Aromatoleum aromaticum EbN1: one gene and its partner. The protein of the gene in region 1 interacts with the protein of each later gene in a pairwise test. Links are inferred from orthologs where the notes say so. Each region holds a gene or a part of one and is shown on either strand. Other genes may lie near its edges. The genes, in order: grxD and EBN1_RS18420.

The links.
Region 2: the proteins of grxD (region 1) and EBN1_RS18420 interact in binary tests that used the Escherichia coli proteins (3 or more experiments, as listed by UniProt). The link is inferred for Aromatoleum aromaticum EbN1 from one-to-one orthologs.

What each region holds. Positions count from the first base shown.
Region 1 is NC_006513.1:673,431-687,809, forward strand. What follows is about bases 10,883-13,815. They hold grxD (Grx4 family monothiol glutaredoxin), read right to left. Parts: upstream 12,548-13,815; coding sequence 12,218-12,547; downstream 10,883-12,217. Other genes in these bases: EBN1_RS03205 (HprK-related kinase A), read left to right, coding at 10,883-11,084; EBN1_RS03210 (nucleotidyltransferase domain-containing protein), read left to right, coding at 11,081-12,187; prmC (peptide chain release factor N(5)-glutamine methyltransferase), read right to left, coding at 12,654-13,490; prfA (peptide chain release factor 1), read right to left, coding at 13,498-13,815. Also shown: EBN1_RS03160 (heme biosynthesis HemY N-terminal domain-containing protein), read right to left, coding at 1-695; EBN1_RS03165 (uroporphyrinogen-III C-methyltransferase), read right to left, coding at 709-1,851; EBN1_RS03170 (uroporphyrinogen-III synthase), read right to left, coding at 2,003-2,770; hemC (hydroxymethylbilane synthase), read right to left, coding at 2,799-3,743; ppc (phosphoenolpyruvate carboxylase), read left to right, coding at 3,967-6,717; EBN1_RS03185 (LytR/AlgR family response regulator transcription factor), read right to left, coding at 6,745-7,506; argH (argininosuccinate lyase), read left to right, coding at 7,685-9,082; EBN1_RS03195 (hypothetical protein), read left to right, coding at 9,403-9,930; EBN1_RS03200 (hypothetical protein), read left to right, coding at 9,943-10,218; more of EBN1_RS03205, read left to right, coding at 10,215-10,882; more of prfA, read right to left, coding at 13,816-14,379. UniProt on the Escherichia coli protein: Monothiol glutaredoxin involved in the biogenesis of iron-sulfur clusters.
Region 2 is NC_006513.1:3,845,261-3,859,685, forward strand. Bases 7,183-10,161 are described here. They hold EBN1_RS18420 (BolA family protein), read left to right. Parts: upstream 7,183-8,529; coding sequence 8,530-8,793; downstream 8,794-10,161. Other genes in these bases: EBN1_RS18405 (ATP-binding protein), read left to right, coding at 7,183-7,477; EBN1_RS18410 (septation protein A), read left to right, coding at 7,626-8,234; EBN1_RS18415 (YciI family protein), read left to right, coding at 8,234-8,533; EBN1_RS18425 (peptidylprolyl isomerase), read left to right, coding at 8,820-9,602; EBN1_RS18430 (acyl-CoA dehydrogenase), read right to left, coding at 9,703-10,161. In the rest of the region: DNA repair protein RadA, read right to left, coding at 1-281; EBN1_RS18370 (LysR family transcriptional regulator), read right to left, coding at 281-1,201; lysophospholipid transporter LplT, read left to right, coding at 1,379-2,629; EBN1_RS18380 (uracil-DNA glycosylase), read right to left, coding at 2,655-3,476; rimI (ribosomal protein S18-alanine N-acetyltransferase), read right to left, coding at 3,473-3,928; tRNA (adenosine(37)-N6)-threonylcarbamoyltransferase complex dimerization subunit type 1 TsaB, read right to left, coding at 3,925-4,617; EBN1_RS18395 (hypothetical protein), read right to left, coding at 4,731-5,099; osmolarity response regulator transcription factor OmpR, read left to right, coding at 5,314-6,051; more of EBN1_RS18405, read left to right, coding at 6,008-7,182; more of EBN1_RS18430, read right to left, coding at 10,162-11,496; EBN1_RS18435 (energy-coupling factor ABC transporter permease), read right to left, coding at 11,556-12,221; EBN1_RS18440 (electron transfer flavoprotein subunit alpha/FixB family protein), read right to left, coding at 12,276-13,238; EBN1_RS18445 (electron transfer flavoprotein subunit beta/FixA family protein), read right to left, coding at 13,241-13,990; EBN1_RS18450 (TetR/AcrR family transcriptional regulator), read left to right, coding at 14,158-14,425. UniProt on the Escherichia coli protein: Transcriptional regulator that plays an important role in general stress response. Has many effects on cell morphology, cell growth and cell division. Acts by regulating the transcription of many genes, including dacA (PBP-5), dacC (PBP-6), ampC and mreB.

The DNA of each region.
Region 1 (14,379 bases):
TGCGCGCGGCGCACTACCGGTTGCGCCTGCTCGTCCGTCAGGGCCTTGTGCTTGCGCAGCTGCCGTGCGAGGCGCAGGACTTCTTCCCAGTGCCCCAGCGCCGAAGCCACTTTCAGCGACAGGCGCAGCGCGGCGATGTGCCGATGCCCGGACAGACGCAGATTTTCGAGCCGTTCGGCGGCTTCCTCGAAGCGCCGCCCTTCGATCGCGAGTTCGGCTTCGGTCATCAGGCGTGCAACCCGGACTTCTTCTTCCTGCTCCGCAGCCCGCCCGATCCAGATCCGGTAGCGGGTGTCATCGTGCATGCCGTGCGCCGCACGCGCCGCGACCAGTGCCGCCATCGAGCGGCTTTCCCCGGCGTCGAAAGCCTTGCCGGAAAGCTTCAACGCCTGCGCAAAGCGGCCTTCGAAAAGGGCCCGCAAGCCCTCGCGCAGCGCTCGGCCGGCCTTGTCCTTGCGCCGGCGCTCGCGAAACACGCCGACCCGTCCCGGCAGCGCGATCGTTTTCCCGACCAGTCGGAGCACCACGTAGCCGATGAAAAATGTCGCGAGCAGCGCGACGATGAGAAGATTCAGTGACAGCTGGGCACGCCACGGCGGCAGCACGACGAGCACGTAGCCGGTATTGACGCTCGCGAGCATCGCCACCCCGGCAGCGAGAGCGAACAAGGCGATGAGCCAGAGCAGGGTACGCATCCCGGGCCTCTCCTCAACGCTCGCCGGCGCCCGGCCCCTGCTCGCGCGCAGGCGGAGCAGGCGGCGACGGGATCGTGGGAGCGGAAACCGCCTCATCGTGCGAACGGCGGGCACCGGAAGCGGCACCACCCGCGGGCGCCGGTGCTCCGTTGATCGGCCGCCGGCTCTCGGCCGAGCGTGCCTGCAGCATTCGCAGTGCGCCGAGGCTTTCGGTCGGCGTCGGCTGCTCGACCTTGACCGGCAATGCCTGCAGCGCCGCGAGTTCGGCGAGCGTTTCCTGGACGGCCGGGTCGCGCTGGTCGAAAAAGCGTTCGATCCAGCCCTGCGCCTGCGCCAGATCGGCGGCGAAAGTCCGGCCGTCGCGCGCGAGCAGCGCGAGCCGCGCGGTCAGCAGGCGAATCTTGAGATTCTCGCGCAGGTAGGTGCTTTGCGCCGGCGCCAGCAGCACGGGTTCCGACTGGTCGAGACGCTCGATTCGCACCAGCGTCAGCATTTCGCGCCAGATGTCGCGCGCCAGTCCGGTGATGAAATCGATCACCGACGGCTCGGTCGAAGCACCTTCCGGCGCGCTCGCCCCCGCGTTGCGGGCGGCAGCAGGATCGTCGAGTTGCCCGGCGAAAGCCAGCGGCAGCGTGTCGACACGCTCGAGCAGCATCTCCAGGCGCAGCGCGATGCCGGGCACATCGACTTGCGGCGCAGTCTGGAGCCGCTCGATGTCACGCACCAGCGCGCGCCGCAGGGCCTGGAACTGGCCACGGTCCTGCGCCGCGAGCCGCGCTTCGGCCCCCTGCAACGCGATCAGCGCGGCTTCGGGGTTGCCGGCCAGCTGCAGTTGCTGCGCGGCGATGCCGATCGCCTGCTCCGTCTCGGCGACGATCCGGTCGTCCCGCGTGCGCGAAAACTCCTGGTAGAGATTCTCGAGCGCGGCGGCCTGCCCTTCGGTGGCCGCGACGTGCGCCTCGAGCGCGCCGATCTTGCCCTGCAGCGACGCGATCGACTCCTGCTGCTGGCGCGCCGATCCCCGCGCTTCGGCGAGCGCGGAATCGCTTGCCGCCAGGCGCTGGGCGACTTCCTCGCGAATCTCGATGGCGCCAGAGCGCAGCTCGTATACCTGCCAGGCGGCGAGCCCGGCGGCGGCGAGCGCGACCAGCGCCACGGCAGTCGCGACGCCGCCGCCACGCTTCGAGGAGGAAGCCGCCGGAGTGGAGGACGAGGTGGATGGCGCCGATCCGGATGGAGTATCGGAACGCGGAGGCTGGGAAAGCGCTGGGATTTCTTCTTTCATGCCGAGAGTTTAACCGAGGTCGCTAGAAATGAGATTCGAGTGCGCGAATGAGCCCTTCGTCGCCGGGGCCGGTTTCGACGACACGCACGAAGCCGGCTGCGCGCGCGTGCGCCGCAATTCTCGAGTGCGGCGCGAAGATCGGCACCGGGCACAGCAGGCGCAGGCCCTCGGCGCCGACGATGGCGACGAGCTTCGCGACACCTTCGCTGCTGGTGAGCGTGATCGCGTCGAGTGCGCCGCGCCGCGCGAGGTCGAGCAGCGGGGCCGGATCCTGGTCGGGCTGGAAGCGGCGATAGCAGCTCACGTATTCGACGTCGGCGCCGTGTTCGCGCAAGGTTTCGCCGAGCAGGTCGCGACCGCCGTCGCCGCGGAAGATCACGATCCGCCGGCCACGCACCGCTTCGGGCCGGAATTCCGGAAGGGCGAGCACGGACTCGCTGTCGAAACCACTCGCCGGCGCGACGACGGAGCGAAAACCGAACGCCGCGAGCGCCCGCTCGCTCCCCTTGCCGACAGTCGCGACCACCACTCGCTGCGGCCAGGCGCGCCGCGCGAGGATCGGCGTGAGCGCGTGCTGCACGGCGTTCGGACTGACGAAAAACGCGAGATCGAACTGATCGAGCCGGGTGGCTATGTCGTCGAGTCGTGCGCCATCGACGGCGCCGATCGCGAGCACCGGAAAGCACACCGGAATGCCGCCGCGTGCAGCGATCGCCTCGCACAGGCTGTCGGCCTGCCCCACCGGGCGAGTGACTGCGACGTGACGTCCGCAGAGCGTATTGCGCGTCATCGACAAGCCTGTGCCGTCCGGACCGGGCTCACCCCAGCCGCGCGAGGATGTCTTCGGCCCCTTGCGCGCGCAAGTCGTCGGCCAGTGCGAGGCCGAGCCCTTCGGCATCGGCGGCATCGCCTTCGCGTTCGGCGCGGACCATGCGGCTGCCATCGGGCAGCGCGACGAAACCGCGCAGCCACAGCCGGCCGGCGCGGATCTCGGCGTAGGCGCCGAGCGGCACTTCGCAGCTGCCCGCGAGCGCGCGCGCGACGGCGCGCTCGGCGCGCACGCACGCGGAAGTGTCGGCATCGTTCAACGGCGCGAGCCAGGCCGCGATGTCGGTGCGCTTCGCCAGGCATTCGATGCCGAGCGCGCCCTGCCCGGCCGCCGGCAGCGACACCTCGGACGGCAGTTCGGCACGGATGCGGTCGGCAAGCCCTAAGCGCCGCAGTCCGGCGGCGGCGAGAATGATCGCGTCGTACTGCCCCTCGTCGAGCTTGCGCAGGCGCGTGTCGAGGTTGCCGCGCAGGCTCGTGACCGCCAGGAACGGGAACTGCGCATGCAGCTGCGATTCGCGGCGCAGCGATGACGTGCCGACGACCGTGCCCGGCGGCATGTCGGCGAGGCTCGCGTAGCGCGGCGACACAAACGCGTCGAGCGGCACTTCGCGCGCCGAGATGCACGGCAGCGCGAACGGTTCGGCCAGCTGCATCGGCACGTCCTTCATCGAATGCACCGCGATGTCGGCGCGCTCCTCGAGCAGCGCGGCTTCGAGTTCCTTGACGAACAGCCCCTTGCCGCCGACCTTCGCGAGCGGACGGTCGAGGATCTGGTCGCCGCGCGTGGTCATGCCGAGCAGCTCGACGCGACAGCCCGGGTAGAGCGCCTCGAGCCGAGCCTTGACGTGTTCGGCCTGCCACAGTGCTAGACGGCTTTCGCGAGTGGCGATTACGAGGCGTTCGGGGGCGGGAAAGTCAGGGGTAGCGCTCACGGTGGGCAGACTCGTCACGGAGGAATGGATCGGTGCCGCTCGCAGCAAAGGGTTGCCGCAATGCAACATCAGGGTTGGCGCCAATGGCGCACGGGCTGGGCGGCATTCTAGCATGGGTGCAAATTGCGCCTTTCGTGCCCCGGCGGGCGCAAGTCCCCATCACGTCAGCCGGCGAGCCAACCGGCCGCTCCCACAACGTAGCCACCCACACCCGGAACAGACCATGACTGAAGACAAGGACGCCCCGCTGCGCGAAGACATCCGGCTGCTCGGCCGCGTGCTGGGCGACACCGTGCGCGACCAGCACGGCGAAGCGGCATTCGCCCTCATCGAGCGCATCCGCCAGACTTCGGTGCGCTTCCGCCGCGACGATGACAACGCGGCACGGCTCGAACTCGAAGGCATCCTCGACGCGCTGTCGCGCGAACAGACGATCGAAGTCGTGCGCGCGTTCAGCTATTTCTCGCACCTGTCGAACATCGCCGAGGACCAGCATCACATCCGCCGCAGCCGCGCGCACCTGATCGCCGGCTCGGCGCCGCGCGAAGGCAGCGTCGCGCACGCGCTCGTGCGCGCACTGGCGAGCGGCTTGCCGCCGGCCCGGCTCGCGGCGTTCTTCGACACCGCGCTGATCTCGCCGGTGCTGACTGCGCATCCGACCGAAGTCCAGCGCAAGAGCATCCTCAACTGCGAGACCGACATCGCCCACCTGCTCGATGCACGCGACCGCATGACGCTGACTCCCGAAGAGCGCCAGGAAAGCGACGAGGCGCTGCGCCGCACGGTGCTGACGCTGTGGCAGACGCGCATGCTGCGCCCGGCGAAGCTGTCGGTCGTCGATGAAGTCGCGAACGGCCTGTCGTATTTCGACGCGACTTTCCTGCGTGAGCTGCCGCACCTCTATGCGAACCTCGAAGACCAGCTCGTGAGCCGCGACCCGGCGCTCGCCGGCCTCGAACTGCCGGCGTTCCTGCAGGTCGGCAGCTGGATCGGCGGCGATCGCGACGGCAATCCTTTCGTCACTGCCGACGTGCTTGAACGCACGCTCGCGATGCAGGCAGGGGCCGTGCTCGGCTTCTATCTCGACGAACTGCACGCCCTCGGCGCGCGCCTGTCGCTCGCGCTCGGGCTGGTCACCGCATCCGATGCGCTGCTCGCACTGGCCGCCCGCTCGCCCGACCATTCTCCCCACCGCAACGACGAACCCTACCGCCGCGCGATCTCCGGCATCTATGCGCGGCTCGCAGCGACGCACCACGCGCTGCTCGGCACCGAACCGCCGCGCCACCCGGTGGCAGTGGCCGAACCGTATGCCGCCGTCGCCGAACTCGCCGACGATCTCGATGTCATTCACCGCTCGCTCGTCGCGAACGGCTCGGCGGCGCTCGCGCGCGGGCAGCTGCGCCGGCTGCGGCGGGCGGTGCGCGTGTTCGGCTTTCACCTCGCGCCGATCGACCTGCGCCAGAATTCCGAGGTGCATGAGCGCGTCGTCGCCGAACTCCTTGCGACCGCCAGAACCGGTACCGACTACGCGACGCTCGACGAGGCGGCGCGCGTCGAACTGCTGATCGAGGAACTCGCGACACCGCGTCCGCTCGCATCGCCTCACGTGCGCTATTCAGACGAGACCGAAGGCGAGCTCGCGATCTTCCGCACTGCGCGCGCGGCTCACCGGCGCTACGGGGGGCCGGCGATCCCGAACTGCATCATCTCGAAGACCGACGACGTCTCCGATCTGCTCGAACTCGCGCTGCTGCTGAAGGAGGCGGGCCTGCTGAGGCCGCACGAACGGGCGCTGGACGTCAATATCGTCCCGCTGTTCGAGACGATCGAAGATCTCGCGAACGCGCCGTCGGTGATGGACCGCCTGTTCGCGCTGCCCGGATACATGAACCTGCTCGCTGCCTCCCGCGACCGCACCCACGAAGTCATGCTCGGCTATTCCGACAGCAACAAGGACGGCGGCTTCCTGACGTCGGGCTGGGCGCTCTACAAGGCCGAGATCGGCCTGATCGAGGTGTTCGCGCGGCACGGCATCCGTCTGCGCCTGTTCCACGGCCGGGGCGGTTCGGTCGGACGGGGCGGCGGCCCGAGCTACGAGGCGATCCTCGCGCAACCCGGCGGCGCGGTGCAGGGGCAGATCCGGCTCACCGAGCAGGGCGAAGTGATCGCGGCGAAATATGGCAACCCGGAAGTCGGCCGGCGCAACCTCGAAGTCATCGTCGCCGCGACGCTCGAAGCGAGCCTGCTCGCCGATCGCGCTCCCGCGCCGCGCGTCGAGTTCCTCGACACGATGCAGGCGCTGTCGGACGTCGCGTTCGCTGCGTACCGCGGGCTGGTCTACGACACCGAAGGGTTCGAACGCTATTTCTGGGAATCGACCGTGATCTCGGAGATCGCCGAGCTGAACATCGGCTCGCGGCCCGCGTCGCGCAAGAAAGGCACGCGCATCGAGGATCTGCGCGCGATCCCCTGGGTGTTCAGCTGGTCGCAGTGCCGCCTGATGCTGCCGGGCTGGTTCGGCTTCGGCAGCGCAGTCAAAACCTGGCTCGCAGCCCACGCTGACGACGGCATCGCCCGCCTGCAGGCGATGCATCGGGAATGGTCGTTCTTCGCCGCGCTGCTGTCGAACATGGACATGGTGCTGGCGAAGACCGATCTGGCGATCGCGTCACGCTACGCCGGGCTCGTCAAGGACGTCAACTTGCGCGATGCGATCTTCGAGCGCATCCGCAACGAATGGCACGACACCGTCGACGCGCTGCTCGCGATCACCGGCCAGCGCGAGCTCCTCGACGGCAACCCGCTGCTCAAGCGCTCGATCCGCAACCGCTTCCCCTACCTCGATCCGCTCAACCACGTACAGGTCGAGCTGCTGCGCCGCCATCGCGAGACGCATGACGACGCGCGCATCCGGCTCGGGATCCACATCTCGATCAACGGCATCGCGGCCGGTTTGCGCAACAGCGGCTAATGAAGTCGGGGCGTCAGCGAGTGAGAGTCAGAACCCGAGCGTGTGCCGGACCACCGGCCACTGGCGCCGGCTGATCGGCAGGCGTTCGGCCAGGCCGGCGAGCACGACGTCCCAGTGCGGCTCGCCGTCGTCCTCGCCCGCGCGCTCGACGCCCGTCACCGCCCCGCGCGCGACGAGGCAGTTGCGATGGATGCGGACGAAGCGATCGCGGAACTCCTGTTCGAGCTGGACCAGCGACTCGTCGAGCAGGAACTCGCGCCCCGCGGTGCGCGCAGTGACGTATTTGAGTTCCGCGCGCAGAAACAGCACGTCGGCGAGCGGCACCAGCACGATGCGCCCGCGCTCATTGACGCTGAAATGGCGCCTTGCGCCGCGCGAAAGGCCGGCCAGCAGCGTGTCGGTAGCGGGCGAACGCCAGCGTGCGCGCGCGAGCGCTTCGGCAAGCCGCGCTGCGCGCACCGGCTTCAGCAGGTAATCGGTCGCTGCCAGCTCGAACGCCTGCACCGCGTATTCATCGTATGCCGTTGTGAAGATCACAGCGGGGGGGCACTCGAGACGGCCGAGGTGGCGCGCGAGTTCCACCCCGTCCATGACCGGCATGCGGATGTCGGCGAGCACGACGTCGGTGGCCAGGTCTTCGATCAGGCGCAACGCTTCGAGCCCGTTAGCCGCCACGCCGACGACGCGCGTCGGCTGCGTGTCCGCGATGTCGTCGAGCAGGTCCTTGAGGCGTGCGCGGGCAGGCTCCTCGTCGTCAACAATGACGACTCGCAGAGCAGCGTCGGTCATGCAGGAATTCTCGGTTGTGGCGACGCCGGGAAAGCCCGCGTCGCAAGCGCCCGGCGGAAGCCGGCGAAGCTTTTGCTTTATACTTTTCACCCCTTATATGCGACGGACGCGACGGACGAAACCTGCGCCGCCGCGGCATCGAACGATCCTCCCGGTCGGTTTTCCTTCCACGGACATTATGACAGACACCTCCTCCTCGCAGCCGGCCAAGGCGTGGTCCGGCCGTTTTTCCGAACCGGTCTCGGACCTCGTCAAGCGCTATACCGCCTCGGTGTCGTTCGACCAGCGCATGGCGCAGCAGGACATCCGCGGCTCGCTCGCGCACGCGAAGATGCTCGCTCGCCAAGGCATTATCGGCGCGACCGACCTCGCCGACATCGAGCGCGGCATGGTGCAGATCCGCGGCGAGATCGAGCGCGGCGAATTCGCGTGGAACCTCGACGACGAGGACGTCCACCTCAACATCGAGAAGCGCCTCACCGCGCTCGTCGGCAATCCCGGCAAGCGCCTGCACACCGGCCGCAGCCGCAACGACCAGGTCGCGACCGACATCCGCCTGTGGCTGCGCGACGCGATCGACCGGATCCTCGCGCTGATCGGCGAGTTCCAGAAGAACTTGCTCGATGTGGCCGAAGCGAACGCCGCGACGCCGATGCCCGGCTTCACGCACCTGCAGGTCGCCCAGCCGGTGACTTTCGGCCACCACCTGATGGCCTATTTTGAAATGAGCCGCCGCGACGCCGAGCGCTTCACAGACTGCCGCAAGCGCGTCAACCGCCTGCCGCTCGGAGCCGCCGCGCTCGCCGGCACAAGCTATCCGATCGACCGCGAGTTCGTCGCTCGCGAGCTGGGCTTCGATGAGGTCTGCCACAATTCGCTCGACGCCGTCAGCGACCGCGATTTCGCGATCGAATTCTGCGCCGCCTCGGCGCTGCTGATGACCCACCTGTCGCGCTTGTCCGAAGAGCTGATCCTGTGGATGAGCCCGCGCGTGGGTTTCATCGACCTTGCCGACCGCTTCTGCACCGGCAGCTCGATCATGCCGCAGAAGAAGAACCCCGACGTGCCCGAACTCGTGCGCGGCAAGACCGGGCGCGTCAATGGTAGCCTGATCGCGCTCTTGACGCTGATGAAAGGCCAGCCGCTCGCCTACAACAAGGACAACCAGGAAGACAAGGAGCCGCTGTTCGACACCGCCGACACGGTCATCGACACGCTGCGCATCTACGCCGACATGATCACCGGCATCCGCGTCAAGGCCGACGCGATGCGCGACGCGCTGAAGCAGGGCTACGCAACGGCGACCGACCTCGCCGACTATCTCGTCAAGAAAGGCCTGCCGTTTCGCGACGCACATGAAGCGGTTGCGCTCGCCGTGCGCGCAGCCGAGGCAAAAGGCTGCGACCTGCCGGACTTCAGCCTCGACGAGCTGCGCGCCTTCTCGCCGCTCGTCGGCGAAGACGTGTTCGCAGTGCTGACCGTCGAAGGCTCGCTGGCGTCGAGGGCGCATGTCGGGGGCACTGCGCCGGAACAGGTCCGCGCCGCGATCACGCGCGCGCGGGGCAAGAATGCTTGATTCCGTACGGGCCCTGTCGCCCCCCCACGCGCCGGAACGAAGAGGCGTGCTGACGGGACGAGTGCAGGAGCCGACGTCTGTATCGGCACACGGAGCACGAGCCGATTCCTGAAACCTGCCGCCTGTGGCCGCTGTCGGAGTTTTTTACAGCCGGCAGCTCGGCGACGAGAGGGTGGTCCGCGCCGGCCTTTTCGATCAGTGACTTGCAAAGATTTTTTCAGTCTCGGCGTGATATTTGCTATGGTTGAAAGGGGCTGAACTGACAGCGAAGCAGCCGCTGCGGCGATTTCACTGGCGGTTGCTGAAACAAGGGGTTCGAAATGACTCAGGCAAAGCAAGACAATGCGGACGAGCGGCGCCGACGCTTGCTTAAGGGCGCACTGGCGACGTCATCGGTGATGACTCTGGGTTATGGCGGACCGCTGGCGGCGGCATCCCTGAGTTGCATCGCCAAGATCGATGGCGGTTACCCGACTGGTACTAATCAGTTCTTCATCGGCGCCGCACCGCCAGCCACACCTGGAGGGGGCAACTGGGCGTGGAAAATGGTGGAGGTGAACCGATACCAGAGCAATGGCAACGGGGTGATAGACGGCTTCGAGGTGGACGGCAACGTGTATCGAGCCGATAATCCAGAGGTTCTCATTTCAGCTGCCATCCCGAAGCCAAACGGCAGCGGTGACTATCCGAAAAAGGCTTGGCTGCTGGTTTATTTCGATCCCGATGGCATTGAGGCCGGCACCTACCCGACTTACACCGTTCAAGGCGAGGGATTCACTCCTGCGGTCTCGTCGTGCCTGACCTCGATCAACCCCGGCATCGTGGCGAACTACGGTTTCGGAGGCTGACCGGATCGTACGATGCGCTTCCGCTATGGCCCCCGCGCATGGATGGATGCGCACTGCCCGTCGCTCGACGGGCAGTTTCTTTTTCTGGACCCCGTGTGGTGGGACACGCATTTGCTCAGCGAAGGGGCGGTCCAGGTGCTGCGTGAGGCAGCCTCCGCGATCGAGGCGTCACGCTTCGATGAATTTGTGCGCGAGATTCATGCCGCCGGCGGCTGGCCTCCAGGCCTCGAGCACCTCGCGCATTCCCTTGCGGGCCTCGGCCGTGGTCGCGACGAAGGCGCAGTTTGAGGCGCCTCGACTACCGCCTGCTCGATCTCGGCGCGGCCCGTATCGCGGTGACCTCACCGATATTGAAGTTCCAGGAGCAGCTCGATTTCATTTACGGCCGTCGCAGTGACAACGACGCGGGGTTTTTCGCTGACATTCGCGTTGCGCTGTGGCCGGGCCCCGCGTGGCGGCTGGGCCGACGGCAGGTGGCGCTTTGGTCCGAGGGGGTTCGCCCCTTCGAGCCCTATCCCCTGCACGGCGCGCTCCCGCTGTTCGAATGGGGCAGCAACTGGTTGCTCGCGCAGCGCCTCAACGCCTATCTGCTGCTTCATGCCGGCGTGCTGGCGCGGGGGGAGCATGCGCTGATCCTGCCGGCGGCCCCCGGCTCGGGCAAGAGTACGCTGACCTGTGCGCTCCACCTCGCCGGCTGGCGCTTTCTCTCGGATGAATTCGGCGTCGTCGACCCGGAATCCGGGCACGTACGGCCCCTGCTGAAGCCCGCTGCACTGAAGAATCGCTCAATCGACGTTATCGGTGGTCTGCCCGGAGCCGTGCTCGGCCCCGTATTCCCGAAAACGCGCAAAGGCGATGTCGCACACTTCGTGCCGAACCCGGCCAGCATCGCCGATCGCCACCGCACCGCCACACCGAGGTTAGTGATCTTCCCGCGCTATCGCGATGGCGCGCCGCTGCGCTCCAACACGCTGTCCACGGCCGAGGCGGCGATGCGCCTCGGCCTCAACAGTTTCAACTACCGCAGCCTCGGCCCGATCGGCTTTCATGCTGTCACACGGCTCGCCCGGTCGGTAAAAGCCTGCGAACTCGAATACGGGGACCTCGGGGCCGCCATCGACCACATCGAGCATTTGTTCGTGGCGGCGCCGTGAAACCGCGGCTGCCGACCGAACTCGAACTGTTGCTGCGGGGAATGCGCGAACCGCTTCACATTGACACAGCGCGATGGGAACATGTGCTCCGTCTCGCCCGCATGACCGGCTTGCACGGCCGCCTCGCCGCCTCAAACGACGGCAACAGCGACCTGCCCGAACCGGTGCGCCGACATTTGGTGTCGGCCAGCCGAATCGCCGCATTCAACGCCCGCATGCTGCTCGGCGAACTCGACGCGCTCGCTGCGCTGCTGCGCGACGTCACTTTTCCAGTCATTGCGCTGAAAGGCGGCGCCTACGCGTTGCAGGGGGGGATGGCGCGCGGCCGTTTTGCGTCGGATGTCGACCTTCTGGTGCCGAAAGCGCACTTGCGGCCGGTGGAACAGCGGCTACGCGCTGCGGGCTGGGTCGCTGCCCCGCTCGACGCCTATGACGAGCGCTATTACCGCGACTGGAGCCACGAGACGCTGCCGATGCGTTTTCCCGGCCGGGTGCTGGAGGTGGACCTGCATCATGCGATCACGCCGGTAACCGGCACCCTCCACTTCGACGCCCGCCCGCTGTTCGAGGCCAGCGTGCCAGTTCCCGACTCGGTGTTCCGGGTCCTGTGCCCCGAAGACCAGGTGCTGCATGCGTGCGTGCACTGCTTTCATGACGGCGACCTTGCCTTGCGAGTCCGCGAGATCGTCGACATTGACGCCCTGTTGCGCCGCTTTTTTCAACAGGAAGATTTCCCGGAGCGCCTTGTCGCCCGCGCTCAGGAGTTGGGGCTGCAGCGGCCTTTGTGGTACGGGCTGCATTTCGCGCAAGCGTGGCTCAACACACCGACCGCCCCAAGGGGGTTCGAGCGACTCGATTCCCCCGGCGCGACCTCGCAGCGTCTGATGGACTGGCTGGTGCCGCGCGCGTTACTGCCGTCGAATCCGGACTTCCCGCCCCCGACAGCCGTTCGCCTCGCTCGCGCGGCGATGCTCGCGCGTTATCACTGGCTTCGCATGCCCCTGCCGATGCTGTTCCCGCATCTCGCGCGCAAGACGGCATTGAGGATGCGGGCCCGACTGGTACAGCCGGCGGGACGGCCGGCACGAAAAAGCCCGCCGTGAGGCGCCGGCGGGCAATTCGATAAAGCCGGATCAACCTTGCTGCGTTGCTCCGGCGCTCTTCAGAACTTCCTGCAGCTCGCCGTTTTCATACATCTCGCGCATGATGTCGCAGCCCCCGACGAATTCACCGTTCACGTACAGCTGCGGGATCGTCGGCCAGTTGGCGAACTGCTTGATGCCGTTACGGATTTCGTCGTTCTCGAGAACGTTCACCGAGAAGAACTTCGGCACGCCGCTGTTCTTGAGGATCTGCACGGCGGTCGATGAGAAGCCGCACTGCGGGAACTGGGGCGTGCCCTTCATGTACAGGACGACGGGGTTCGTGGTGACCTGTTCGCGGATGACTTCCTGGGTGTCCATGGTCTATATCCTAAAAAGTTGAGTGTTTCAGTCGGGTAATTCTATGGATGGACGCCGCACGCGTCAATAGCCTCCGCACGCCGTGCGAGCGCGGGACTTGCCGCGATCAGCGACCGCGCCATTGCCCTCCCGACACCCGCTCGATGCCCGCCAGATCCTTCCAGGACGCGATCGACGAAAACCCGCCATCGGTCAGCAGCCCGCGCACCGCGGCAGCCTGGTCGAAGCCGTGTTCCATGAACAGCCAGCCACCGGGTTCGAGGTGACGTGGGGCCTGCGCGGCGATGGCCGCGAGGTCGTCGAGCCCGTCGGGGCCCGCGACAAGCGCGGTGCTCGGTTCGAAGCGCACGTCACCCTCGTCGAGATGCGGGTCGGCTGCCGCGATATAAGGCGGGTTCGCAACGATGAGTTGATAGTGGTCGTCGCCAAGCGAAGAAAACCAGTCGCCGAGCACAAAGGAAATGCTCGCCCGCAAGCGTGCCGCGTTCGCCATCGCGACCCACAGCGCCTCGCGCGACCGATCGACTGCGACGACATCGGCCTGCGGCAGCTCCAGCGCGAGGCTGATCGCGAGCGCGCCGCTCCCGGTACCGAGGTCGAGCACGCGCGTATGTGGCTTGTCGCCGAAATGCGCCAGCGCCAGTTCCACCAGCAGCTCGGTGTCGGGACGCGGAATCAGCACCGCCGGTGTCACGATGAACGGATGGCCGAAGAACTCCCGCTCGCCGGTCAGATAAGCCACCGGCTCACCCGCCTCGCGCCGCTCGACGAGCGAGCGGAATTCAGCCCACTCCGGGGCTTCGAGCCTGGCTTCCGGGTACGCCGCGAGGCGTGCCGCCGAGCACTGCAGCACGTGGCGCAGCAGAATGCGCGCATCGACGACCGCGATCCGCGCTCGTGCCCAGTTCAGCGCGCCGCCGATGTGGGGAGTCGCTTCGGCCATTTTCACGTCACCCGCCTCCCAGCGCCGCCAGCTGATCGGCCTGGTGCTCCCGCGTCAGCGCATCGACGAGCTCGTCCAGATCGCCCTGCATCACCGCATCGAGCTTGTAGAGCGTCAGGTTGATGCGATGATCCGTGACGCGCCCCTGCGGATAGTTGTATGTGCGGATGCGCTCGGACCGGTCGCCACTGCCGACCAGGCTCTTGCGCGTGGCGGCCTCGCGCGCCTGCTGCTCGCGCAATTGCCTGTCCTGGATGCGCGCGGCGAGCACCGACATCGCCTGCGCGCGGTTGCGATGCTGGGAACGATCGTCCTGGCACTCGACGACGATGCCGGTCGGAAGGTGCGTGATGCGTACTGCCGAATCGGTCTTGTTGATGTGCTGGCCGCCCGCGCCGCTGGCGCGGAACGTGTCGATGCGCAGGTCGGCGGGATTGATGTTCACCGCTTCGACTTCATCGGCCTCGGGCATCACCGCCACCGTGCAGGCGGAAGTATGGATGCGTCCCTGCGTTTCCGTCACCGGGATGCGCTGCACACGATGCCCGCCGGATTCGAACTTGAGCTTCGAATACGCCCCGGCGCCGGCGATGCGCAGGATCACTTCCTTGTAGCCGCCCAGATCCGATGGGCTCGACGACACGATCTCGACTTTCCAGCGCTGGCGTTCGGCATAGCGCGTATACATGCGCAGCAGGTCGCCGGCGAACAGCGAAGCTTCGTCCCCCCCGGTGCCGGCACGCACTTCGAGAAACAGGTTGCGCTCGTCGCTCGGGTCGCACGGCAGCAGCGCACACTGCAGTTCGGCCTCCAGCGCCTGCAGGCGCACCGCCCCCGTTTCGAGCTCGCTCTCGGCCAGCTCGCGCATCTCCGCGTCGGCCAGCATCGC
Region 2 (14,425 bases), 3.2 Mb from region 1 along the record:
CCGATCAGCACGACGCCGCCCGCGACCAGCCCGCCACCCAGCACCCGGTCGAACTCGTCGATCCCGGTGGGGGTGCGGGGCTCTTCGCGCGGCTCGAGTTCGGCCAGCGTCTGCAGCTGGGCAGTGCTGCCCGCCAGCGCCGCGAACCGGCTACCACCACCGGCTTCGGCCACCGCTTCGACGAGCGTGTTCCACGCCTTGCACTGCGGGCATTGCCCCTGCCAGCGCGGCGCCTGCGCGCCGCATTCGGTGCAGCTGAAAACCGTCTTCGCTTTCGCCATCACTCGCGTTCCGGCAAGGCTGCGGCCATCACGGAGAGCTCCGCGACGGCGTGTTCCGCAAACGTCGTGATGAGGCTCGAGCGGAACTTGTCCTTCGGGATGATCACTTCGAGCGGGGTGTACTGCTTCGGTTCGAGCGGCACGGAAACCAGCCGCTCTTCCCGGATGTCGCGCTGAATCGCGGCGAACGACGCGATCGCAAAGCCGATGCCTTCGCCAACCAGATATTTGACGGTCGCAAGGCTGCCGAGCTCGGCACAGACATTGACTTCGTCGATGCCGATTCCGGCCGCGGCGAAGAACTGCTCGGCCAGTTCGCGGATCGCGTTGCCCGGATCGCGCGTGATGAAAGCATGGTCGAGCAGATCGTGCGCGGTGAGCCGCGACTTCGACGCGAGCGGATGTCCCGGGCGGCAGATGACGAGCAATTCGTCGCGCGCGGCGGTAAAACGTTCGATCGCCGGCTGTTCCGACACGATCTCGATCAACCCGAGATCGAGCTCCCGCGCCGCGACCCGGTCCTCGGTGAGCTGCGAATTGCCCACCACGACCCGTGGGATCACGCGCGGATATTTATGCTTGAAGCGCTCGAGCAGCTTCGGCAGCCAGTAGGCGGCGATCGTCGTGCTGGTGCCGATGCTCAGCGTTCCGCCCAGTTCGTCAGTCAGCTCCGACACACGCGATTCCAGCTCCTCCGACAGGTCGAGGATCCGGTCGGCATAGGCGAGCACGACTTCGCCGGCCGGCGTAAGGGAGACCTTGCCGTGCCCGCGCTCCAGCAATCGGGTGTTGAAGTGTTCCTCGAGTTGCTTGATCTGGAACGTGACCGCCGGCTGGGTCATGAAAAGATGTTCGGCTGCGCGGGTAAAGGAACCGTGCTTGGCCACCGCGCTGAATACCTGCAGCCTGCGATCTGCCATCCCCGCCTCTCCATAAATCATGTTTATATGCTGTATTAAACCATATGCCGTGGCTACGGTGGCTACTGCCCGGTCTGGGCCGATCTCCGACCGGGGCAAGCCTTGTTTCGAATCAAAACAATTCAGCCCTGTCGTGATATAAACCGCCCTTTACTCACGTGACGGCGCCTCCCTCCGATGCCGCTCGGCTTCTACATCATCATGGCAGCGCAGTTTTTTTCCGCGCTGGCCGACAATGCCTTGCTGATCGTTGCAATCGCGCTTCTCCGTGAAATGGCAGCCCCGGAACAATTCGAGCCGCTGCTGAAACTGTTCTTCACGGTTTCCTATGTCGCCCTCGCCGCGTTCGTCGGCGCCTTCGCGGACTCGATGCCGAAGTGGCGCGTGATGCTGATCAGCAACACGATCAAGATCGGCGGCTGCCTGATGCTGTTCCTGGGTGCGCATCCGCTGCTCGCGTACGCGGTGATCGGTCTCGGCGCGGCGGCCTACTCACCGGCAAAGTACGGCATCCTCACCGAATATCTCCCGCACCGGCTGCTGGTCGTGGCCAACGGCTGGATCGAAGGCCTGACTGTCGGCGCGATCATCCTCGGTACCGTGCTCGGCGGCCTCCTCATTCGCCCCGATACATCAGTGTGGCTCGCGAGCCTGGATCTGCCGCTGGTCGACGGCACGATCGGCGGCACGATCGCCGTGATCAGCCTGTTCTACGTGGCAGGCGGAATCTTCAATTTCTACATTCCCGATACCGGCGTCGACCACAAGCCGCTCAAAAACAACCCGATCTACCTGATCCACGATTTCAACCATTGCCTGAAGCTCCTGTGGCGCGACAAGCTCGGCCAGATCTCGCTCGCGGTCACGACGCTGTTCTGGGGCGCCGGGGCGACGCTCCAGTTCATCGTCATCAAGTGGGCCGAACACAACCTGGGATTCAATCTCTCGCAGGCCTCGATGCTGCAGGGCGTGGTCGCGATCGGTGTGGCGCTGGGGGCGGTGATGGCGGCGAAGATGATCAGCCTGCGTCGTTCCGTCCACGTGATTCCGTTGGGAATCGCGATGGGACTCGTGGTGATGGTGATGGTCGGTGTCACTCACGCGACGCTCGCGATGCTGCTGATGGTGCTTGTCGGCGCCCTCGCCGGATTTTTCGTCGTGCCGATGAATGCGCTGCTGCAGCACCGCGGCCATATCCTGATGGGCGCCGGGCATTCGATCGCGGTGCAGAACTTCAACGAGAACCTGTCGATCCTGGTGATGACCGGCCTTTACGCGCTGCTGATCATGTCGGGCCTGTCGATCCACATCGTCATCGTGATGTTCGGGCTGTTCGTCGCGGGAATGATGCTGATGGTCAAGTGGCACCACGAACGGAACCAGCGCGAATTCGATTCGGTCGCGCTGCTCGACGAACACAAGCACTGAGCAAGGCTGTCGCGCCCGGCTTTCGTCACGCCGGCGTCGCTCTTTCCATCAGTTCCCGGGCAAAGCACAGGTCTTCCCAGACTTTCGCCTTGTCCCGCTGATTGCGCAGCAGGTAGGCCGGGTGGTAGGTCACGACCACCGGCATCCCGCGGCACCTGAAAACCTGTCCGCGCGCGGCCCCGATCGCCACGTCGACCCCGAGCAGCGCGCGCGCTGCCGGACGGCCCAGCGCAACCAGCAGACGCGGCTGCAGCAGTGCGATCTGCCGGGCGAGATAGGGTGCGCAGGCCTCGATCTCGTCATTTCCCGGTGTGCGGTTGTGCGGCGGCCGGCACTTGACTGCATTCGCGATATATACCCCTTCGCCCCGTTTCAGCCCGATCGCCGCCAGCATCGCGTCGAGGAGCTTGCCGGCAGCGCCGACGAACGGTTCGCCGCGCTGGTCTTCTTCCGCCCCGGGCCCCTCGCCGACGAACATCCACGAGGCCTGGCGATCGCCGACCCCCGGCACTGCCTGGCGACGCCGCTCGCACAGGCGGCAGGCCGTGCACGCCCGGATGTCGGCGTCGAGCGCTTCCCAGTCCAAGGTTTCGATCCGCCGGGCGCGCTCGTCCGGCGAGTCAACCGCAGGGGCGGCCGCAACGGGGTCCGGGTGCGGTCGATGCGAAGCCTGCGGTTCTCGTGCGGAGAAGACGACGCCGGATTCCCTCGCGGGCGGGCCCGCGGCAGCCGGTTCTTCCGCCACTGCCTCCGGCTCGTCCGCCTGCAGCGCCTGCGACCTTCCGCGCAACCGCCACAGCGGTGCAAGGCCCATTTCGCGCAGTACCGCATCCCGACGCTGGTTCATAGTTCGAGCCGCATCACGATCGCGTCCTCGCGACCGCCCTCGCGCAGCGCGTAGTAGCCCTTGCGCCGTCCGATCGGCTGAAAGCCGTGCGATCGATACAGCGCGAGCGCCGCGGAATTCGAGGGACGCACTTCGAGAAAGAACTGCGACGCACCACATCGCCGCGCTTCGGCAAAAAGATGTCGCAGGAGCGCTGTGCCGAGCCTCGCGCCCTGGAATTCGCGCGCCACGCTGATGTTGAGCAGATGCGCTTCGTCCAGCACCACCAACATGACAGCATACGCAACCGGAGATCCGCCGACGCGCATCACCCATGCGCCGTGGCCGGCCGCCAGCGAATCTGCGAAGTTTCCCCGGGACCACGGGAAAGCATGCAGTGCGGCTTCGTGGTCGACGACCCAGTCGAGGTCGCGATCGGTCATCGGGGAGAAATCGGATACTGCGGCGTTCAAGCGCGCCCTCCCCGTGCGAGACGTTCCGCCGTCGTCAGCGCTACCTTGTCGCGCACATACAGGGGGACGGCGTATTCGGGCGCCAGCAGCCGCCCTTCGCGGACCTCGCCAGCCGCCAGCCGGGCAATATCCGCAGCGCGGGGAACGGCCGTCGGATTGCGGCCCGACAAGCGGGCAGTGACAGACGCCGGGATGCCGGCTTCATGAACGCGGAACGCCGAGCCGACACCAAACCACCGTTCGCCGGCAGGCAAAGCCAGATGTTGCGGCGGCGAGCAGGCGGGAACCTGCACCTCGATTGCCTGTTCCCCGTCCACGCGGTATGCCGCCGAATACACTTCCCCCATGCGGGCATCGGTCGCGACGAAAACCGTGCTCCCTTCGCCCTGCAACGCCAGCGCCGCGAGGCTGCATATCGGCACCACCCCGATCCCGGCTCCCATCCCGAGACCCTGCGCAACCCCACACGCCAGCCTCAGCCCGGTGAAGGCACCGGGTCCCGCGCCGAATGCGATCGCATCGAGCGTGGCGATCGGTAATCCGGCGTTCCCGAGCAGCGCCCGAAGCGTCGGCAGCAGATACTCTGAATGATTGGCATGCCCTTCGAGGCGATGTTCGACGATGTCGTCGTCGACCAGCAGGGCGACGCTCGCGCGTTCACACGAGGTCTCGATGGCGAGGATTTTCATAGGCCGGCATTTTACCGGCAGCAGCGCCCGACAAGTGAAATGCGCGTGGAACGGAAACGGTGCTTCGATCAGCCGGCGCCGCGCACCCGCGGAAAAACAGCGCCGGGAAGTGTCTAGCGGGCAGCGGCTCTTCGGCTCTCATAGACGCCACGCATCGCCTCGCGCAACTCCCGGTTCAACGCCTCGCGTTCATCCTGGGACATGCGTGGCCGCTTGTGCTCGGTGACGGGAAGGTCTGCGCCGCTGATCAGTGCGCGCCTGAGTTCGGCGTGGCGCAGGTCCTCCGGGCTTTGCAGAGTCGCCAGCGGCTGCTGCGCGAGTACTCCCGGCACCGTTTGCGCGAACACCGGCTCCCCCACTCCGAATGTCATGGCCATGGCGAGGATCGACAGTGCCTGTCCACGCCCCGTTTGCATCCGGACCGAAGCACCCGCTTCGCCGCCCGACGTCGCGGGATCTGATGCCAACCTCGGATGTGTCATGATGATGATCTCCAGCCTCTTCACGGGGCGACTTTTGCATACCCGAAAAATACTAGGAATTACCCGTGCCGTGGGAGATGTCCGTGCGCGTTTCGGACCATGCTGTAACGGGGTGTTGCCTATTCCACACCGCCTTACGAAGCGTTACTCCGGTACCCGGCCTGGGCCGCCGAAGCGCTAGCATGCCAAATGTTCAAAGGATAGGATGCGACTTATGAACGCTAAAATCCGATATAGAGTGTTACTCGTCGACGACGACGCGCGGTTGCGGGATTTGTTGTCGAGATATCTGCAGGAGCAGGGTTTCACGGTCAAGGCGGTGGTCGACGCACCGTCGATGGACCGGGCGCTGCATCGCGAGCATTTCGACCTGATGGTGCTCGACCTGATGCTTCCCGGCGAGGACGGTCTGACGATCTGCCGGCGCCTGCGCGCCGATGAAAACGCCATGCCGATCATCATGCTCACGGCAAAGGGAGACGATGTCGATCGCATCATCGGGCTCGAAATGGGTGCCGACGACTACCTTGCCAAGCCGTTCAACCCGCGCGAACTGGTGGCCCGTATCCACGCGGTGATGCGCCGCCAGCCTCCGAGCCTGCCCGGTGCCCCGACGAGCGAGGATGAAATCGTCAGCTTCGGGCGCGTGCGCGTCAATCTCGGTGTGCGTTCGCTGACGCGTGACGAGGACGAGATTGCACTCACCACGGGCGAATTCTCGCTGCTGAAGGTGCTCCTCCAGCATCCCCGGCAACCCCTGTCGCGCGACAAGCTGATGGAACTCGCGCGCGGGCGGGAGTACGGCGTTTTCGATCGGGCGATCGACGTGCAGGTGAGCCGGCTGCGCAAGCTCGTCGAGGACGATCCGGCGAAACCCCGTTACATCCAGACTGTCTGGGGTTTCGGCTATGTATTCGTTCCCGATGATACAAAAGCTGCAAGCGAGAGCTGACCATCCTCCGCGTCCCGCCGGGTGGACCGGCATCCGTGAGACCCTCAGCGAGGCGGTGAACGATCTTCCGCCGCGCACGCTGCTGTGGCAGACTTTTCTGCTCATTGCCCTCCTGCTGACGCTCGCGCTGGTGGCCTGGTCGCAGATTTTTCGCCATTTCGAGGACCCGGTGCGCGCACGCGATCTTGCGCAGATGGCGACGAGCGTCGTGAACCTGACGCGCACCGCGCTGATCAACGCCGACGTCGAGCGCCGCACCGAATTGCTCATCGACCTGGCAGCGCTCGAGGGGATCCGGATTTACCCGGCCGAACCTTCCGACGAACTCCTTCCGCTGCCGGACAGTCGCGCCATGCGTCTGCTGACCGAAGAGATTCGCCGTCAGCTCGGCGCTCACACGCGCTTTGCCTCGCGCTGGAAAACGCTCGACGGTTTCTGGATCAGCTTCAGGCTCCACCCGGAAGACAAGGAAGATTTCTGGGTCATGCTGCCGTCCGAGCGGCTGCAACAGACCGAGGCGATCGAATGGCTGACGTGGGGAGGCGGTGCGCTCCTCGTCGCGCTGCTCGGCGCCTACCTGATCGTTTCCCGGATCAGCGTGCCGCTGCGCAATCTCGCCCGCTCGGCGCGCGTCGTCGGCAGCGGTCGCACGCCGCCACACCTGCCCGAAACAGGCCCCCAAGAGATTGCCGCAGTGGCGAAAGCCTTCAACCAGATGGCAGGGGATCTCGCCCGCACGGACGCGGATCGCGCCCTGATTCTCGCCGGCGTCTCCCACGATCTGCGTACGCCGCTGGCGCGCCTGCGGCTTGGCGTCGAAATGTCGGGGGCACCGGAAACCGAAGTCGCCGCGATGGTGGCCGACGTCGAGGAGATGGACCGGATCATCGGCCAGTTCCTGGATTTCGGGCGCGGAGAACCGCAGGAGCCGATGGAGGCGCTCGACCTGGCGGGCCTCGTGCGGGACCTCGTGGAACCTTATCGGCTGCGCGGTATCGATATCCGCACGGACTTGCCCGGGAAACTGGTCCTGCCCGCGCGAAGCCTGTCGCTGCGACGAGGGCTCGCCAACCTCATCGATAACGCCATCCGCTATGCGGGCGAGAACCATCCCATAGATATCAAAGTGAATAGCGCCGAAGGCGAGGCGACGATCGAAGTCGCAGACCGCGGGCCAGGCATTCCGGAGAGCGAAATCGAGAGGATGCGCCACCCCTTCACGCGCCTCGAGAACGCGCGCTCGAACACCAAGGGGGCCGGTCTCGGCCTCGCGATCGTCGAACGCATCATCCGCTCGCACAACGGGCGACTGGACCTGGGCCGCCGGCTCGGAGGCGGATTGCTTGCAATCCTGCATCTTCCGCTGGAAAAGCGCCGTCTCGGCACGAGAATGCGCGGGCCGGAGCAGGATGACGCGACCGCATGAGAGCAGGCCCGGCATCCGGTTCTTGCACCGGTACAGGCAGTCTCCGCGGCACTGCCGTCCTGTCCGGCGATGGACGTTGATCCGGCCAGGATTCCATCCCCTCAAAGCTCAGCCGGATACAACGGACAAGTCGCTATAATTCTGCCGCATGAAAATTCTCTTCGATCTGCTCCCGGTCATCCTCTTCTTCGTCGCCTACAAGATCGCTGGCGGAAACCAGGCTTTCGCGCACGAGCTCGCGTCGCGCTGGCTCGGCGACGGCATTGCCGTCACGCAGGCGCCGATCCTGCTGGCAACCGCGGTGGCGATCCTGGCTACGATTGCCCAGATCGGCTGGGTATGGATGCGGCACCGCAAGGTGGACACGATGCTGTGGATCAGCCTTGCCATAATCGCGGTGTTCGGGGGCGCGACGCTGTTTTTCCACAACCCGACGTTCATCAAGTGGAAGCCGACCGCACTGTACTGGCTGTTCGGCGGCACCTTGACCGTATCGGCCGTGATATTCCGCCGCAACCTGATCCGGAAGATGCTCGAAGCCCAGATTCGGCTGCCGGAGCCCGTCTGGAAACGCCTCAACCTTGCATGGGCCGGGTTTTTCATCCTCATGGGTTTTCTCAACCTGTACGTTGCATACAATTTTTCCGAAGAGGCCTGGGTCAATTTCAAACTTTTCGGCGGCATGGGCCTGATGCTGCTGTTCGTTCTTGGCCAGGGCTTCTATCTGTCCCGACATATCCAGGAGGAAACCACCTGATGCTTTACGTACTCCTCGGCGAAGATGCGCCGGGTTCGCTTGAAGCGCGCACGAGCGCCCGTCCGGCCCATCTGGCCCGCCTGGAGGGATTGCGCGATGAAGGACGCCTGCTGATGGCAGGCCCGCTCCCGGCGATAGATTCCCCGGATCCCGGCCCGGCCGGTTTCTTCGGCAGCCTCGTCGTCGCCGAGTTCGCGTCCCAAGGCGAGGCCGAGCGCTGGCTGGCCGACGATCCCTATGTCAAACAGGGCGTGTTCGCGCGGATCACCGTGAAACCCTTCAAGAAGGTGCTGCCTTGACCACGATCGACCAAATCCGCGAACGCCTGGCGGTGCTCGATCCGGTATCGGTCGAGATCGACGACGACAGTGCGTTGCACGCCGGCCACGCGGGAGCCAGAAGTGGCGGCGGCCATTATCGCCTGACCATCGTCGCCGAGTGTTTCCAGGGCAAGAACACTGTCGCCCGTCACCGCCTTGTCTATGACGCGCTCGGCGACCTGATGCGCACGCGCGTGCACGCGCTCGCCGTCCGCGCCCTGACGGCCGATGAAGCATGAATTCAACCCACCCCGAAGGAACCTTGATGAAACGTTTTCCCAGCCGCCTCGCCCTCGGTCTCACGGCCGCCCTGTTGGTCCACGCAGCGGGCGCGGCTACCCCGGTTGCGACCGTAAACGGCGCCCCGATTCCTTCGTCCCGCATGGACGTCATGATCAATGAGCAGCATGCGCAAGGCGCCCCCGACGGCGCCGAGCTGCGCGAGGCCGCTCGCGAGCAGCTCGTCCGCCTCGAAGTGCTGGCGCAGGAAGCGGCAAGGAAAGGGATCGACAAGAAGCCCGAAATCCAGGCCCAGATGGACCTAGCCCGCCAGGGCGTGCTGATCCGCGCGTACATGCAGGACTTCGTCAAGACCAATCCCGCCACCGATGCCGATCTGCGGAAGGAATACGAAAGCATCAAGGGCCAGATGGGTTCGAAGGAATACAAGCCGCGCCACATCCTCGTCGAAACTGAAGAAGAAGCGAAAGCGATCATCGGCAAGCTGCGTGCCGGCGAGAAGTTCGAGGCGCTCGCCACGGCGTCGAAGGATCCCGGCTCGAAAGACAAGGGCGGAGAACTGGGCTGGAGCAACCCCGGGATGTTCGTCAAGCCGTTCTCGGAAGCGATGGTCAAACTCGAGAAGGGTCAATACAGCGCGACGCCGGTCAAGAGCGATTTCGGCTACCACGTGATCCAGCTCGACGACGTCCGCGACCTGAAAGCGCCTGCTTTCGAAGAGGTCAAACCGCAACTCGAACAGCGCCTGCAGCAGAAGAAAATCGAGAAGCACGTCGCCGACCTGAGGGCCAAGGCGAAAGTCGAGTAACTGCGATCCAGCGTGACAAGGGCCGGTTTCTGCGCAGGCAGACCGGCCCTTTCGTTTCAAGGCGGGCGCGGCGGGAGCCGGCGCCGCCATCAAGTCGCGTTCAGAAGTGCGCTTCGTCGAGAGCCAGCGCGCCGGCGGCTCCGTTCACCACTGCGTACGCCAGCGCCGGAGCGAGCGACAGGACGTGGTCGGCGTAAAAACGCGCCGTCACGATCTTCGTCCGATAGAACTCATCGTCGGACCCGGCCGCGATTCGAGCCTGCGAAGCCAGCGCCGCGCGCGCCATTTGCCATCCGCCGCCGACGATACCGAGCAGCTTCAGGAACGGCACCGAACCGACCGAGGCCGCCTTGATGTCGTTGTTGTACGTCGCGAGGATGTAGTCCACCGCCGCTTCAACCGCCGCGATGCCGGCGTCGAGCGATTTGCGGATCGCCGCGAACGCTTCGCCCTGCTGCTCCGCAAGTTGGCCCTGGACGGCCCGCATGTCGCCGATCAGCGCTCTGACCGTCACGCCGTTCTCACGCGCGATCTTCCGCCCGATCAGGTCATTCGCCTGGATGGCCGTCGTGCCTTCGTAGATCGTCGTGATCCGCGCATCGCGCAGATGCTGCGCCGCTCCGGCCTCTTCGATGAAGCCCATGCCGCCGTGCACCTGCACGCCCGTCGACGCGATGTCGATGGAATTCTCGGTGCACCATCCCTTGACGACCGGAATCATCAGGTCGACGAAAGCCTGCTTCTGCGCCCGCACCGCAGCGTCCGGATGCCGATGCGCGAGGTCGGTCGCTGCGCCGACGACGTAGGCAAGCGCCCGCATCGCCTCGGTCTGCGATTTCATCGACATCAGCATGCGGCGCACGTCGGGGTGATGGAGGATCGACACTTTCGGTCCGCCGCGCACCCCGGCTTCAGTGCCCTGCACGCGATCCTTCGCGTAGGCCAAGGCATGCTGGTAGGCGCGCTCGGACAACGCCAGGCCTTCCATGCCGACTGCAAAGCGCGCCTCGTTCATCATGATGAACATGTACTCGAGGCCGCGGTTCGCCTCGCCGACCAGCGTGCCGATCGCACCGCCGCTGTCGCCGAACGCGAGCACGCAGGTCGGGCTCGCGTGGATGCCGAGCTTGTGCTCGATCGAGACACACTGCACGTCGTTGCGCTCGCCGGGCGTGCCGTCGGCATTGAGCAGGAACTTCGGCACGACGAAGAGCGAAATCCCCTTCACGCCTTCGGGAGCGTCCGGAAGGCGTGCAAGCACCAGGTGAACGATGTTGTCGGTCAGGTCGTGCTCACCATAGGTGATGAATATCTTCTGTCCGAAGAGGCGGTAGGTGCCGTCGCCCTGGGGTTCGGCGCGCGTGCGCACCGCCGCCAGATCGGACCCCGCCTGCGGCTCGGTGAGGTTCATCGTGCCGGTCCACTCGCCGCTGATCATCTTCGGCAGGTAAGCGGCCTTCTGCTCGTCGCTGCCGCGCAGCGCGACCGCCTCGATCGCACCGTTGGTCAGCATCGGGCACAGCGAGAAAGCCATGTTCGCCGCCTTCCACATTTCCATGACGGCAGTCGAGAGCAGCTTCGGCAACCCCTGGCCGCCGTATTCGGGATCGCCTGCGACCGCAGTCCAACCGGCCTCGGAAAACTGGCGATAAGCCTCCTTCCAGCCGGGCGCCGTCGTGACCTTGCCATGGTCCCACTTCGCACCCTCCTGGTCCCCGACCCGGTTCAGGGGCGCCAGAATGCCGCTGGCGAACTTGTTCGCTTCGTCCAGGATCGCATCGACCAGGTCGCTCGACACATCTTCGCAGCCAGGAAGCTTTGCGACTTCCTGCAGGCCGGCCAGTTCGTGCATGACGAACTGCATGTCGCGAACGGGTGCAGTGTATTGGCTCATTTTTCTAACCTCTCCAGTAGTACTTTGTTGTAATTTGCGGCTCTTGCTGCCGCGTCGGGTTACTTGTCGATCAGATAGCGGCGGTCATCGAACGCCACCACCCAGTCGGGCCGGTACACCACCATCAGCGTGATCGCCGCCCCGCTCATCCATGCCTCCGCAAAACCGAGCAACAGGAGGTAAGGAAGATAATCGCTGGCCAGAAATGCAAATGAATAAGCACTGCCCGCCACCATCGCCGCGGCGGCAAGAGCGCCCTGCAGCATCGCCGTGACCGCGGAGCCGATGAAGGCCACGACGAAGATGAACACGAACAAATGCGCCGGCAGGCGACGTTCCACCGTGCGCAGCCACAGTTGTGCGGCGAGCACCGGAGCGACGCCCATCAGCAGGAAATTGAGCGGCCAGGCTTGCCACTCGAGTGCCCCGTTCAGCGTGATGCCGGCCAACGCCAGCCCCAGCGCGACGATCGCCAGCCGGGGACCCAGCGCAAGGGTGGCGACCATTGCGCCGAGCAAATGGAGGTTCAGGCCAGGCTTGACGCCGGCCCTCAGGCTCCACAACAGGATCAGGCTTACGACGAAGCCGAGCAGCAGGTTCAGCTGCGCCGGCGCTGCAACGTGCGTCCATCGAACGGTCACTGCAAGGTGATGGAACACGAACAGCGAAAGAATGAGCGAAATCCAGTGCCAGGAGGCGGGAAACAGTGAGACAGGAAGGTCCAATCTCGCTGCTCCCCGTGCCGGTCCGGGTCCGGGTCCGGTTTCGCTCGCGCGGCGTCAGCCTACCGCGTTGGTCAGCTCGGGGACGAGCTCGAACAGATCGCCGACGAGCCCGTAGTCGGCGACCTGGAAGATCGGCGCTTCCGGATCCTTGTTGATCGCGACGATGACCTTCGAGTCCTTCATGCCCGCCAGGTGCTGGATCGCGCCCGAGACGCCGACCGCGATGTAGAGCTGCGGCGCGACGATCTTGCCGGTCTGGCCGACCTGGTAGTCGTTCGGCGCGAAACCGGCATCGACCGCAGCGCGCGAAGCGCCGAGCGCGGCACCGAGCTTGTCGGCGAGCGGCTCGAGCAGCTTGTGGTAGTTCTCGCCGCTGCCCAGACCCCGGCCGCCGGAGACGATGATCTTCGCAGCACCCAGTTCGGGGCGCGCGCTCTTCGTGAGCTCGCGTCCGACGAGCTTCGCCACGCCGAGGTCGGGCCCTGCGGCGAGCGCTTCGACTGCGGCTCCGCCTTCATTGGCGACTGCGGCCGCTTCGAACGCGGTCGTGCGCACCGTCAGCACTTTCACGCCATCGGAGCTCTTGACGGTCGCGAGCGCGTTGCCGGCGTAGATCGGACGCTGGAAAGTGTCGGCCGATTCGATCGCGACGACGTCGGAGATTTGCGCGACGTCGAGGAGTGCCGCCACGCGCGGAGTGACATTCTTGCCGTACGAGGTGCCGGGCGCGACGACGTGCGAGTAGTCGCCGGCCTCATCTGCAACTGATGCGACGACGAGCGCCGCGACGTTCTCGGCGGTCTGCGCGTCGTAGTGCGCGGCATCGGCGACGCGCACCTTGGCCACGCCTGCGAGCTTCGCGGCTTCTGCCGCGGCCGCGGCGCAGTTCGCGCCCGCGACGAGGACATGCACTTCACCTCCGGCCGCCTTGCCGAGCTCGGTGGCCGCAGCCACGGCGTTCAGGGTCGCGGCCTTCAGGCTCGCGTTGTCGTGTTCAGCAATAACCAGAATCGCCATGTTCAGATCACCTTCGCTTCGTTCTTGAGCTTGTCGACGAGCTGCGCAACGTCGGCAACGCGTACGCCGGCGCTGCGCTTCGCGGGTTCGACGACTTTCAGCGTCGCCAGGCGCGGTGCGACATCGACGCCGAGGTCGGCGGGCTTGACCGTCTCGAGCGGCTTTTTCTTCGCTTTCATGATGTTCGGCAGCGTCGCGTAGCGCGGCTCGTTCAGGCGCAGATCGGTCGTGACGACTGCCGGCAGCTTGATTTCGAGGGTTTCGAGGCCGCCGTCGATCTCGCGCGTGACGGTCGCAGCGCCGCCGGCAATGACGAGCTTCGACGCGAAAGTGGCTTGCGGCCAGCTCATCAACGCGGCCAGCATCTGACCGGTCTGGTTCGAATCGTCGTCGATCGCCTGCTTGCCGCAAATCACCACCTGCGGAGCTTCCTTGTCGCACAGCGCTTTCAGGAGCTTCGCGACGGCGAGCGGCTGCAGTTCGACGTCGGTCTCGACGAGGATGCCGCGGTCCGCGCCGATCGCCATCGCCGCGCGCAGCGTCTCCTGGCACGCGGCGACGCCGCAGCTCACCGCCACCACTTCGGTCGCAATACCGGCTTCCTTCAGCCGCACCGCTTCTTCGATTGCAATCTCGTCGAACGGATTCATCGACATCTTCACGTTGGCGATATCCACGCCGGTGCCGTCGCTCTTGACACGCACCTTGACGTTGTAATCGACCACGCGCTTAACGGGTACGAGGATCTTCAATGCCGCGCTCCTTAATCTGTCTGGTCAGTGTTTTTATGGGTCCGAGCATTATGTCACTGCCCGAAATCGAATGACACCTTGACCGCCGCTCCAAAAAATCGTTCCATACGCATCGGTATGGACACGTACGGTAGCGTATGGTCCAGGATTCGTCAATACTATCCCGTATGGAAAACGTCGTGAACAAACCCCGGGTTCAACTCGATCGTGATGCATGGATCGTTGCCGCCACTGACGTGCTCGCCGAGGAAGGCGTCGCCGGTCTGCGCGTCGAAGTGCTGGCCAAGCGCCTGAAAGTCACGAAAGGAAGCTTCTATTGGCACTTCCAGGATCGGCACGACCTGCTGATGGCCGTGTTGCAGACCTGGCGCGACGGGCGGATCCGCGACATCGTCAAGCAGACCCGGGCGGACCCCGGGCGCGAGCTGGAGCAGA